DNA from 3 places in the Sporomusa termitida genome. Region 3 is predicted to be linked to each of the others. Evidence: riboswitches for the same ligand, from Rfam matches in the RefSeq annotation. Region 3 holds a riboswitch; each other region holds the start of a gene.

Region 1 (4,172 bases), 1.3 Mb from region 3:
ATGTCAGGCTTGGCATATCTTTCGGTTACATAGCGCTTGTTGCCGGCGATTAGTTTCTCCAGGGCTTGATAAGCATCCATAAAAACATCCCCTTCTTATAGTTTTAGTTTGGGTTCCGGATAATAAAAGCGGTACCGTTACAAGTAAAAGGTGCTTACTTGTAGCGGTACCACTAAGAGATCCTACAGCGCAGATGATCTGCGGCCAGATCCGGCAAAAAAAGTTGCTTGTTGCGCTTGGTGAAGACTAGTTTGGGGTTTTACTGGCAGGAGAGGGACTAAGTTGCCGATATCTTTTAAAATTGTAAACAGCAGGATGGGGTTAATTAATTCGGCAGTGTACCCGTAGGTGGTGATATAATGCTGACCGCGGTAACCTGTCAGGGCAACATGGCCGCTTTCCGCAAGGTTGGTTTGCTGGCGGAGTAAGCTTGTATGCATGGTATCTAACAAGTCAAAGGCGCGGGTGTGGTCAGTCAGTCTACCCTGCTTCCATAACCCCCGGTAGATCCTGCCGAGAGGCAGGTTTTCTGTTTCCGCTTGTGATCCTGGCTGGTCTTGGGGTAAGCTGTTCAGCAGGTGGCCAATACAGTCAAAGGCTGGCTGGAAAACGATGAAGGTGATAAACCAGCGGAAATTCTGCTCGTGCAGATGAGAACCCGGCCGGCAGCAGGTAAGTATTTGAAGTATTCTTTTGAAAAATTGACTGCGTTCATCGTCCACAGTATATTTATCACATGTAAACAACAGTTTCGAACGATAGAAATCGATTAATTCCTGCAATAGTGCAGGTTCTGAAACAGATGTCATATGTGTATTCATATTAGGCGATGCTCAGGTCTTCCCCGTTAAGGATTTTTTTCATATTTTTCATGGGGCACATTTTGCCGCACATTGTACAGGTATCTTCACACTCCGGTTGTGACTCCGCCCGGTATCTGCCGGCTTTTTCCGGGTCGATAGCCAGTTCAATCATCCGGGGGAAGTCTACATCAGCCCGGGCGGCGCTCATCTGATTATCCCAGGTGCGGGCACCGGGAATTCCTTTAGCGATATCGGCGGCGTGAGCAGCTATCCGGGAGGCAATAATCCCTTCTTTCATGTCATCCAAATTGGGTAGGCGCAGGTGCTCGGCCGGTGTTACGTAGCAAAGGAAGTCTGCCCCATTGGCAGCGGCGATTGCGCCGCCAATTGCACTGGTGATATGATCGTAACCGGGAGCAATATCAGTGACCAGCGGACCCAAAACATAAAAGGGGGCGCCATGACAGAGCCTTTTTTCCAACAGCATATTGGCGGCAATTTCATTAATAGCCATATGCCCGGGGCCTTCAATCATCACCTGCACATTCCGGGCCCAGGCGCGCTTGGTTAATTCACCAAGGGTAATAAGCTCTTCAATCTGGGCAGCATCGGTTGCATCCTGGATGGAACCGGGCCGGCAGGCGTCCCCCAGGCTCAAAGTGACATCATATTGCTCGCAGATATCCAGCAGGCGGTCATAATACTCATAGAAGGGATTCTCCCGGTTGTTAAGCTCCATCCAGGCAAACAGTAATGAACCGCCGCGGGAAACAATATTGGTCAGCCGTTTGTTCTGTTTCACCCGTGCGGCTGTTTTCAGGTTCATACCACAGTGGATTGTCATAAAATCCACACCATCTTCAGCATGACGTTCAACAACGGAAAAGAATTCATCGACAGAAATATCTTTTAAATCTTTGTCAAGCATGCCGACAGCGTCATACATCGGTACAGTGCCGATCATGACCGGCGAGGTTTCTATCAGCCGGCGCCGGAATTCGCGGGTTTTGCCATAACAGCTTAGGTCCATGATGGCTTCGGCCTTCAATTCAATGGCTTTTCGAGCTTTTTGCAATTCAAGCTCAATATCATAACAGTCTTTGGAAACCCCGAGGTTGACATTGATTTTCGTGCGGAGTTTTTCGCCGACGCCCATGGGATGAAGGCTGGTATGATGACGGTTTGCAGGGATAACAACCCTGCCGCTTGCCACTAATGCACGCAGCAGCTCGGGCTCAAGCTGTTCCTCCCGGGCTACAATACGCAGCTGGTCGGTGAGGATGCCCCGTTTGGCGGCATCCATTTGAGTTGTGTACATAATCTTTTCCCCTTCCTCTGTAATTATATTTTAGCTATAGGCAAAGGTGAGGGTAGGCAAGCTTCTTTAATTTGACATTGAAAAGCTTTCCTACGGTGGTACTAACCACATCAGGTTCGAGGGTTGGAGTTTTAGTCCTCTCAGCCGTTGGGCACCCCTAGCTATAACTAAGTAACAATGAACATGCTGTCTTATCAGACAGTACTGGCAGGTTAGGCTTTTACCGTTTTCAGCAGCTCGACCAGCAGGTCGCCTGTTTCCACAGGATCCTGCGGTTTAACGTACAGTTCTTTGATGATGCCGTCAAAAGGAGCCTGGATCGTTGTTTCCATTTTCATAGCTTCGGTAACGACCAGGGGATCTCCTTTTTTTACATGATCGCCTTTTTCGACCATTACTTTGACCGCTTTCCCGGTCATGGAGGCACCAAGCTGATTAGGATTGTCTTTTTCCGCTTTAATACGGGAAATGACAACCGTTTTAATATTCTTATCCTTGACAATAACTTCCCGGGGTAAGCCGTTGAGTTCAAAATTAACAACCCGCGTGCCGTCCGGCAGTGGTTCCTCAAACGAGATAAACTTAACGACAAGCGTTTTTCCTTCCTCAATATCGACCCTGATTTCCTCTCTGGGTTTTAAACCGTGGAAGAAGGTGGGTGTATCGAGCATGGCTACTTCCCCATAGCTATTGATAAAGCCGGCCCAGTCGGAGAATACTTTCGGATACAGGGAATAAGCCAGCACATCGGCAGTGGTAACCGGACGCTGCAGGGTGCCTGCCAGGGTATCCCTGATTTCAGTAAAGTTGGCCGGTTCCAGCAATTCACCAGGACGCCTGGTTAACGGCTTCTTCCCTTTCAGGATGATGCGCTGCAGCTCTTTGGGGAAACCCTGGTACGGCTGACCGATTTGACCGGAAAAGAATTCCACAACCGAGTTAGGGAAATCCAGGGTGTCGCCTGTTTCATAAATCGCATCCTCTGTCAGGCTGTTTTCCACCATAAACAAGGCCATGTCACCGACGATTTTAGAGGAGGGGGTTACTTTCACAATATCCCCAAACATATCATTTACCTGACGGTAGGCCTCTTTAACCTTATCCCACTGGCTTTCCAGGCCCAGTGATTTGGCCTGCTGCCGCAGGTTGCTATACTGGCCGCCCGGCATTTCGTGCTGGTACACCTCCGGATTGGGAAAGAAGAGGCTGCTTTCAAAATCTTTGTAATAGGCGCGGACATCTTCCCAGTAATGGGATAATTCATTCATTCTCCCGATATCGACAACAGGCTGCCGCGAATGTCCCTGTAAAGCGTAATACAGGCTGTTGCCGCTTGGCTGTGACGACATGCCGGACAACGAGGAGACCGCCGTGTCGACAATGTCTACGCCGGCGTCAATGGCCCGGGCGTAGGCATAAATGGCATTGCCGCTGGTATCATGCATATGCAGGTGAATCGGGATTTCCACAGTATCTTTCAGGGCGGAAACTAAGCGGTAGGCCGCCTCCGGTTTTAGTAAGCCGGCCATATCTTTGATGCACAGCATATGCGCGCCGGCCTTTTCAATATCTTTGGCCATATTTACATAGTAGTTTAAATCGTATTTAGTCCGGGCCGGGTCCAGGATATCGCCGGCATAGCAGATCGCCACTTCGGCCACTTTGCCGGACTGCCGCACGGCGTCAATGGAAGCCGTCATACCGGCCAGCCAGTTGAGGCTGTCAAAAATCCGGAATACGTCGATGCCGGCTTCGGCGGCGTGAGCCACAAAAGCGCGAATGACATTGTCGGGGTAACTGGTATAACCCACCGCGTTTGAGCCGCGCAGCAGCATTTGCAATAAAATATTAGGCGTGCGTTTTCTCAGCTCCGCCAGACGCTGCCAGGGATCTTCCTTGAGAAACCTGTAGGCAACATCAAAGGTGGCTCCCCCCCACATTTCCAGCGAAAAAAGATTTGGCAGCATATGGGCGGTAGGTGAAATAACCTTCAGCATGTCATAGGTACGCATCCGGGTGGCAAGCAGCGACTGGTGGGCGTCACGCAGGGT
Region 2 (4,172 bases), 2.6 Mb from region 3:
CAATACTAATAGAGGTAAAATAGTCTTTTAATATCCGGACACAGTCTTTAATGTAGCCTACAGAAGAATGGTGCCGTGACTCGCCAGTAAGAATCAGGATATGCTTTAAACCGGTGGCAGCAATGGCCGCCGCTTCAGCCCGGACCTGATCCAGGGTTAGTTTTTTTCTTTCAATCGCGTTATGGGCATGAAAACCGCAGTATACACACTGATTAACACAGTAATTAGCCAGATATAGCGGTGTATAGAGTAAAATCGTATGGCCAAACTGCTGCACAGTAAGACGGTGTGCCTGCTGGGCCATAGCCTCAAGCTGCCGTTCGGCTTTAGGCGATAGTAGTGTCAGATAATCAAATACAGTTAACCGGTCTTTACTGATAACCCTTTGAATATCATCATCAGTGACCTGTTCGAAAACGGCTGCGAAATCTAAATCCCGGTATTTTAACAGTTCGTCATAAACACTCACAATATACCTCCTTCTTGCACCATGTGCTGCAGTTATTCGTGGAGAAAACCCGTCAAGGGCGACGAAGCGGCGGCATAGCCCTGGACCGCCCCCGGACCGGCGAGATAGGCCTTGCGCCCGGCCGCAACAGCCAGGCCAAAGGCTGCCGCCATGGCAACCGGATTATAGGCTGTTGCCACCGCCGTATTTACAAGCACTGCCGCCGCCCCCATTTCCATAGCTTCGGCAGCCTCGGAGGGCCGGCCGATCCCGGCATCAACAATAACCGGCAAAGACACTTCTTCAATCAGGATTTTTACCATTTCTTTGGTCTTAAGACCACGGTTCGTACCAATAGGCGCTCCCAGCGGCATAACAGCGGCGGCCCCCGCTGCCGCCAGGCGTTTTGCCGCCATTAAATCAGGACTCATATAGGGGAGTACAACAAAACCTTCGGCCGCTAAAATTTCAGTAGCTTTAATTGTCTCAATATTGTCAGGGAGCAAATAGCGGTTATCAGAAATCACTTCAATTTTAATCCAGTTGCCGCACCCGGCGGCTCTGGCTAACCGGGCAATGCGGACAGCCTCTTCCGCATTTCTGGCGCCGGAGGTATTCGGCATTACGATACAGGTGTCCGGAATGTAGTCAACTATGTTTTCTTCTTTATATTCCGGGTCAATCCGCCGTACCGCAACCGTTATCACCTGAGAACCGGAAGCGCTCACGACCTCTGGAATAAGCCGGTTATTGGCAAATTTGCCTGTTCCTAAAAATAACCGGCTGGTTAATGCTTTGCCACCGACAGTTAAGATATCTCCCGCCAAGTTTTTCGCCATTACACTCAGCCTCCTCCTACAAAAGTGACCACTTCGAGACAGTCTTCGGGTTGTAAAACAGTTGCCTGCCATTCTTCCTTTTTAACTATTTGCTGGTTATGCTCAATTACAATGACTTCAGGATTAAATCCTTGCTTACCAACCAGCTCAGCAATGGTAACACCGACCGGCATCTGCAGGTCTTTGCCATTTACCGTTAATCTCACAGGGCCTCCGCCTCCTTCATAATAATAAAAAAGCACGTCTCCCCCTACCGGGTAGTGACGCGCACAATTACACAAATTACACACGACCTCCCTCCGCAGGTATTATCCCGATCAGGTAATGGAGGTAAGAAACTTAATAGTTTCACTCTCAGCCCATAACATGAGCTCCCTCGGCCAACTAATATTTATCTGTATTCATTGTATACCAGAATTAGGCAAACCGTCAAACCCTTTTCTCGGGCAAAATACCGGCTAAACAGCTCTAACAGACTGTAAACACGTCTTTATTGGCATTATTGCCAATAACTGTAATCTTCCAAAGGTTTTTTTGGGCACAGTGCGTTAAATAGTCTGCCACCAAGCCGACTACCGGCTGTTCGGTGGCAAAATGCCCGGCATCGATAATAGTCAGACCTTCTGCGACGGCCTGCTGGGCCTCATGATATTTTACATCACCGGTAACCAGGATGTGAGCCCCAGCATTAACGGCCTGGTTAATCAGACTGGCGCCGCTGCCGCCGCATACGGCAACCCTGGAGATCATTTGTTCAGCATCAGCGCCGGCCACTTTGACAGAATTAATATGTAATGCCGTTTTTACCTGTCTGATAAATTGTTCAAGCCCCATGGGTGCAGCCAGGCAGCCCACCCGCCCCAGGCCATAAGTCTCACCTTTATTTAGCAGCTGATATTCGTCATAGGCCACTTCCTCATACGGGTGAGCTGCCAGCATAGCAGTAATGATCTGCGAACGCAAAGCTGCCGGAAATACAGTTTCCAGGCGGCTTTCGTCGACAAATTCCAGTGTTCCCTGATGGCCGAGGAAAGGCTGGGCATCAGCTAATGGTAAAAAGGTCCCTGTACCCGGGGTTTGAAAAGTGCAGTGGCTGTAATTGCCGATATGCCCGGCCCCTGCGGCTGTGATTGAGTTTCGAACTTGGTCAACATGGGTAGCAGGCACATACACAGCTAATTTATACAATTGCTCCTGATAGACATTAGTTAGCGGCCGGACTTCTTTTAAGGCTAATTTTTGCGCTAATACATCATTAACCCCGCCGCGGGCACTGTCCAGGTTAGTATGTGCGGCATATACAGCGATGCCGGCTTTAATCAGGTCAGCCAGCAGCTTTCCCTGCGGGCAATCTGTACGGATACGGGTAAGGCCTTTGAAGATCAGCGGATGATGAGCGATAATCAGGTCAGCGCCGGTGGTAATAGCCTCATTAACAAGGGGCTGATCCACATCTAAGGCTACTATTATTTTCTGTATCGGTTGCGCAGGATCACCAAGCAACAGCCCGACATTATCCCAGGGTTCAGCCAGATGCCGGGGCGCCAGCTTTTCCAGCTCTTTTAAAATATCACGGCAAATTACAGACATAACAGCTTTTCCTCCAACGCGTTAAGCTTACGGGTATATTCCCGGTATTTAGCAGATTTTACGGCGTCGTCACTCCCGCCCATAGCCAGAAGCACGGCGCGCCGCTGGCTGATCAGTTCATTAATATGCAGCCGCAATAACGGATGCCTGGACTGCCAGAGCCGTGGTCCGATCTCATAAAGGGACTGATCATCAAGAGGGCCTGCACCAGGTTCGGCCGCGATAATCTGGTATAGCTTCCCTTCTTCCTGCACCAGCTGCTCGTCAACAATCTGCCAGCCCTGGGTATGCAGCCACAGGCGGACCGGAGCGGCGGCAATCATTGGCTGTAAGATAAGGCGTTGTACCAGGCTGGTTATATCCGGACAGGCTTGCAGGATTGCAATGATATTGGCTCCGCCCATACCGGCAATGACCACGACGTCGGCCTCCCCCGGCTGAAGAACCGCCAAGCCGTTCCCCAGTCGAACCGAGATATATTGCTCCAGCTGCGCTGCCGCCACCGCATTTTGGGCTGATAAATACGGCCCGTGATGAACATCACCGGCAATTGCCCTGGCCACAATCTTCTCTTTCACAAGATAGATGGGCAAATAGGCATGATCTGTCCCAATATCGGCCATAGTCACACCGGCTGGCACCATGCCGGCAATCGTTTGTAAGCGCTGACCTAATTTCACATACAGCCCTCCTGGTAAATCATTGTTATTCTGATAGGTAGCAAAAAACCTGCGAATTAACTTCGCAGGTTTGCTGTGGTGGGCGATGACAGGATCGAACTGCCGACATCCTGCTTGTAAGGCAGGCGCTCTCCCAGCTGAGCTAATCGCCCGTGTTAATTTTGATATCGAGAAAGGAGGTTCTTCGCTACGCTCAGAACTAAGCGATTCGCACAGATTCCCGCGTCGCTGCGCTCCTAAAAATCTGGCTCTCTGCTTATCACACAGGTTCTCATTTCGTCTATCGACTCGTGAGAACCTGGTTCACTGCTTATGGTGACCCGTAAGGGAATCGAACCCTTGTTACCGCCGTGAAAGGGCGGTGTCTTAACCGCTTGACCAACGGGCCATTTGAGAGGTGGGATGCGGGAAGTTGGTGGGCCCACCTGGGATCGAACCAGGGACCAGCCGGTTATGAGCCGGCTGCTCTACCGCTGAGCTATAGGCCCTAGAGATATTAAAACAGGTTTTCCGGAGAAAGCCTGTTTTAATATATAGGAGGTTCTTCGCTATCGCTCAGAACTAAGCGATTCGCACAAGTTTCCGCGTCGCTATTGCTCCTAAAAACTTGGCACT
Region 3 (4,172 bases):
TTCTACCACTAACACTGACACTAATACCACCGACAGTACAACAACTACCACCAACACCACGACCAGCACGACCAGCGACAATATTTCAATTATTAATACCCTGTTAGCTGATATCAATGCTGTTATCCCCAACTATTCCTCACTTGTTGCTTCTTACCGGCTGCTGGTCGGCGCCTCGGAAGAAATTCAGCGTACTCCCGGCGTACCATTTGAAATCTTCGAGCGGTCCGTGATCCGTTATGACCGGGCAGGCACACTGATCGACATGCTTAACGAGCTGCTCTGCTGTAAAATTGCTTTCAGCAGCGAACTTCTCAGCATTACCTGCGCCCCCATTGATATAGTAAAGCTTGTGACAAACTGCCTCTCACCCTCTGCCGATGACCAATGCGCTACCGCCGAGCAGATTGTTGTGCTGGAAGCACTCCGCCAAACACTCTTCAACCGCTGCAGCACTACTTCCTGCTTTGGCCCCCCGCCGGCAGGAATTACCCCCCAGCCACCACCCACCCCGTCACAAACACCGCTGCCACCTGTGCAGAGCGACCTGGAAACAACGGCGGAGCTGGAAACAGAGGTTACTCCTGTTGCCAAATCAATACCCCGGCCCCAAAGTCCTTTAACCCGCAAGCACATCTAGCCTTAACCATGCGGCAGCCAGACTGGTCAGCCAATCAGCAACGCCGCTTTCCCCTGCAAGCATTACACTATTCTTCCAACATGCCGGCCTGCTTATACAGGCTGTAAAAATGATGCGTAGGCCCCACGCCTTTGCCCACAGACAAAGAATGTTCAATCGCCGTTGTTATGTATTCTTTGGCCGCTTTTACCGCAGCCGCCACCGGCAGCCCCCGGCCGATGTTGGCTGCAATGGCCGAGGAAAGAGTACAACCTGTGCCATGGGTATTCTTGGTGCTAATCCGCCGTGACGGCAAATAGGCTGACTGGCTGCCGTCAAATAAGACATCGGTCGCATCACCGTTCAGGTGTCCGCCTTTCAGCAGCACACTCTGCGGTCCCAGGCCCAAAATCGCCCGGGCTGCGGTTTCCATATCGGCAAGGGTAGTGATTGACTGACCGGTAATTACCTCTGCTTCAGGTATATTGGGGGTCACAATCGCCGCCAGGGGCAGTAAATACGCAACCAGCGTACTCTCAGCGGCCGGATTCAGTAAATGATAGCCGCTTTTGGAGATCATAACCGGATCGACGACAATATTTTTAGCGCCATATTCCTTTAGTTTGGCTGCAATCACTTTAATAGTCTCGACTTGAGATACCATGCCGATTTTAACGGCAGCCACCTCAATATCATCAAAAATTGCATCAAGCTGTTGGGCGATAATAGCTGGCGTAACATCCTGAACCGCAAATACCCCCTGGGTATTTTGTGCAGTAATCGCGGTAATGACACTCATCCCGTATACCCCATGGGCAGCAAAGGTTTTGAGGTCGGCCTGAATACCAGCCCCGCCGCTGGAATCGGAACCGGCAATTGTTAATACATTTTTCATATCCTCACCTCACGGCAAAATAATAGGCACAGGTAACCATATAGGAATACCTGTGCCCTCAGTTGATGACAGCAATTAGCTTCCCTACGCTGGTATTATCCAGAATCAGGTTAAAGAGTCAAAGATATCAAAGGATCTTTATCTCAGCTGGCCTATCCAGCGCCCCTAGCCCATACCATATAAAAATCAATTAAATTTTAACATATTTTACCTGAAAAAACAAGCCTTGCTATCCGGGCCGTTACGGACAAGCAGCCGCCGGCGTCTTAGGTTATTCAATTACTGCAGGCCGAGTCCAGCTATCAGCGACCTGCCCCAGGGCAAGCACGTCAAGGGGCTCAGGCCAACGCTAAACCAATACCGGCACTTACATAGCTCTAATTAAATGACACCAACAGGGCTATTAACGGCAGCTTTTGCAACGCCGCTAATAAAATAAGGGGGTAGTCGGCAATATTAAAAGTCAAACAAAGTCAAAAGGTCAGAAAAGGTGAGTATCCGTGCGCCTGCTCTCATTAATAGGCAAAAAATCAGCCAATTAGGCCTAAAATCAACGCACATTGCCCTTAATCCGGCTCCTATTAATAACGTTTTTCTGCTAATATTTAACTGTAAGCTTATTTTAGCACATAATCCTTAAAGTAACCTCAAATAATTGTTTAGGGAGGTATAAATAATGAATAGTGAAAAATATACGCAAAAAGCCGCGGCCGCCCTGCAGGAAGCGCAGCAGCTGGCCGCCCTGCACTACCATCAGGAACTAACCACCAAGCACCTGGCACTGGCGCTTGTCAAAGATGCCGAGGGCATTATGGCTTATCTCCTGGCGCAGTTAGCCATCGACAGCCGGCTGTTTACAGGTAAACTTGAGCAGCTGCTACAAACCATTCCCGCGGTCCGGGGCCAGGATAGCGGACTGCGCATGAATACCGCCCTGGTGCGGGTACTGGCGTTAGCCGAAAAACATGCTAAAACTATGAAAGATGATTATATCAGTGTTGAACATTTACTTATGGCCATCGCCGACGACGGGGATGCCGATTTGGTAAAAGTCTGCCGCGATTTTGGCCTGACAAAAAACCGGCTGCAGGAGATTATTACTGAGTTCCGGCGCGGACAAAACATCACCACCGATAACCCGGACGAAAACCTGCAGGCCCTGGCAAAATATGGCCGGGATCTGACCGAACTGGCCCGCCAGGGCAAGCTTGACCCGGTAATCGGCCGGGACGAGGAGATTCGCCGGGTTATTGAAATCCTGTCCCGCCGCACGAAAAACAATCCGGTACTGATTGGCGAGCCCGGGGTGGGTAAAACAGCGATTGTCGAAGGCCTGGCCAGGCGTATTATTGCCGGCGACATACCGGAGACCTTAAAAAATAAAGCCGTGTACTCGCTCGATCTGGGAGCCATGCTCGCCGGTGCCAAATACCGCGGTGAATTTGAGGAGCGGCTGAAAACAGTATTAAGTGAAATCTCCAAATCAGAAGGCAAAATCATCTTGTTTATCGACGAGCTGCACACCGTGGTGGGAGCCGGAGCGGCGGAAGGAGCCATGGATGCCGGCAACATCCTTAAGCCAATGCTGGCCAGGGGCGAGCTCCGGTGCATCGGTGCAACCACGCTGAATGAATACCGCAAGCATATTGAAAAGGATACGGCCCTGGAGCGCCGCTTCCAGCCAATCATGGTAAATCAGCCAAACGCCGAGGATACGATTTCGATTTTACGCGGGTTAAGAGAACGTTACGAGGTTCACCATGGGGTAAAAATAAAAGATGCCGCCCTTGTCGCCGCCGCGGTTCTGTCCGACCGGTATATTTCCGACCGTTTTTTGCCAGATAAGGCGATTGACCTGATTGATGAAGCGGCTGCCAAGCTGCGTACTGAGATCGATTCCATGCCGACAGAGCTGGATGAGACCTTGCGCCGGGTTATGCAGCTGGAAATTGAAGAACAGGCCCTGAAAAAAGAAACCGACCCTTCCTCCAAAGACAAACTTAGCCGCATCGGTCAGGAGCTATCCACCCTTAAGGAGCAGGCAGAGGCGCTAAAAGCGCAGTGGCAGCTGGAGAAACAGGCCATCATCCGGCTTAGGGATTTAAAGGAAGAGCTTGAAACTGTCCGCACTCAGATGGAAGCAGCCGAACGGGCCTATGATCTGAACCGGCTGGCAGAACTCAAATATGGCCGGTTACCGGAGCTTGAAAAGAAACTCAACACCGAAGAAGAGCAGCTCACCCATAGCCGCTCCCATAAAACCATGCTTAAGGAAGAGGTCGATGAGGATGATATCGCCAAAGTGGTCAGCCGCTGGACGGGCGTGCCTGTAACCAAGCTGATGACCGGCGAGAGGGAAAAACTGGTGAATCTGGAAGACATTCTCCACCAGCGGGTCGTCGGCCAGGAGGCGGCCGTCACAGCCATCAGCGAGGCAATCATCAGAGCCCGGGCCGGTATTAAAGACCCGAGCCGGCCAATCGGTTCCTTTATTTTTCTGGGCCCGACCGGTGTTGGCAAAACCGAACTGGCAAAAACCCTGGCCGAAGTACTGTTTGATGATGAGCGCAGCATGATCCGGCTTGACATGAGTGAATATATGGAAAAGCACGCTGTTGCCCGCCTGATTGGGGCCCCGCCCGGTTATATCGGCCATGA

What was found. Region 3 has a riboswitch for thiamine pyrophosphate ahead of thiD (bifunctional hydroxymethylpyrimidine kinase/phosphomethylpyrimidine kinase). Riboswitches for the same ligand answer to the same signal wherever they lie in the genome.
Region 1: it holds a riboswitch for thiamine pyrophosphate, as region 3 does, so the genes downstream of both, thiC (phosphomethylpyrimidine synthase ThiC) here and thiD (bifunctional hydroxymethylpyrimidine kinase/phosphomethylpyrimidine kinase) in region 3, are expected to answer to the same signal.
Region 2: it holds a riboswitch for thiamine pyrophosphate, as region 3 does, so the genes downstream of both, thiS (sulfur carrier protein ThiS) here and thiD (bifunctional hydroxymethylpyrimidine kinase/phosphomethylpyrimidine kinase) in region 3, are expected to answer to the same signal.

Annotation. Positions count from the first base shown of each region.
Region 1 covers NZ_CP036259.1:1,031,196-1,035,367, forward strand. Annotated here, with positions in the region: gene SPTER_RS04625 (carbonic anhydrase) at 1-80, opposite strand, end outside; gene SPTER_RS04630 (hypothetical protein) at 183-821, opposite strand; gene thiC (phosphomethylpyrimidine synthase ThiC) at 823-2,124, opposite strand; TPP riboswitch at 2,192-2,290, opposite strand; gene SPTER_RS04640 (pyruvate carboxylase) at 2,334-4,172, opposite strand, start outside.
Region 2 covers NZ_CP036259.1:2,378,556-2,382,727, forward strand. Annotated here, with positions in the region: gene thiH (2-iminoacetate synthase ThiH) at 1-469, opposite strand, end outside; gene SPTER_RS11075 (thiazole synthase) at 502-1,287, opposite strand; gene thiS (sulfur carrier protein ThiS) at 1,293-1,493, opposite strand; TPP riboswitch at 1,565-1,675, opposite strand; gene SPTER_RS11085 (Nif3-like dinuclear metal center hexameric protein) at 1,756-2,877, opposite strand; gene SPTER_RS11090 (tRNA (adenine(22)-N(1))-methyltransferase) at 2,868-3,557, opposite strand; tRNA gene SPTER_RS11095 (tRNA-Val) at 3,634-3,709, opposite strand; tRNA gene SPTER_RS11100 (tRNA-Glu) at 3,871-3,945, opposite strand; tRNA gene SPTER_RS11105 (tRNA-Ile) at 3,971-4,045, opposite strand.
Region 3 covers NZ_CP036259.1:4,936,781-4,940,952, reverse strand. Annotated here, with positions in the region: gene SPTER_RS22805 (hypothetical protein) at 1-640, shown strand, start outside; gene thiD (bifunctional hydroxymethylpyrimidine kinase/phosphomethylpyrimidine kinase) at 708-1,514, opposite strand; TPP riboswitch at 1,579-1,691, opposite strand; gene clpB (ATP-dependent chaperone ClpB) at 2,191-4,172, shown strand, end outside.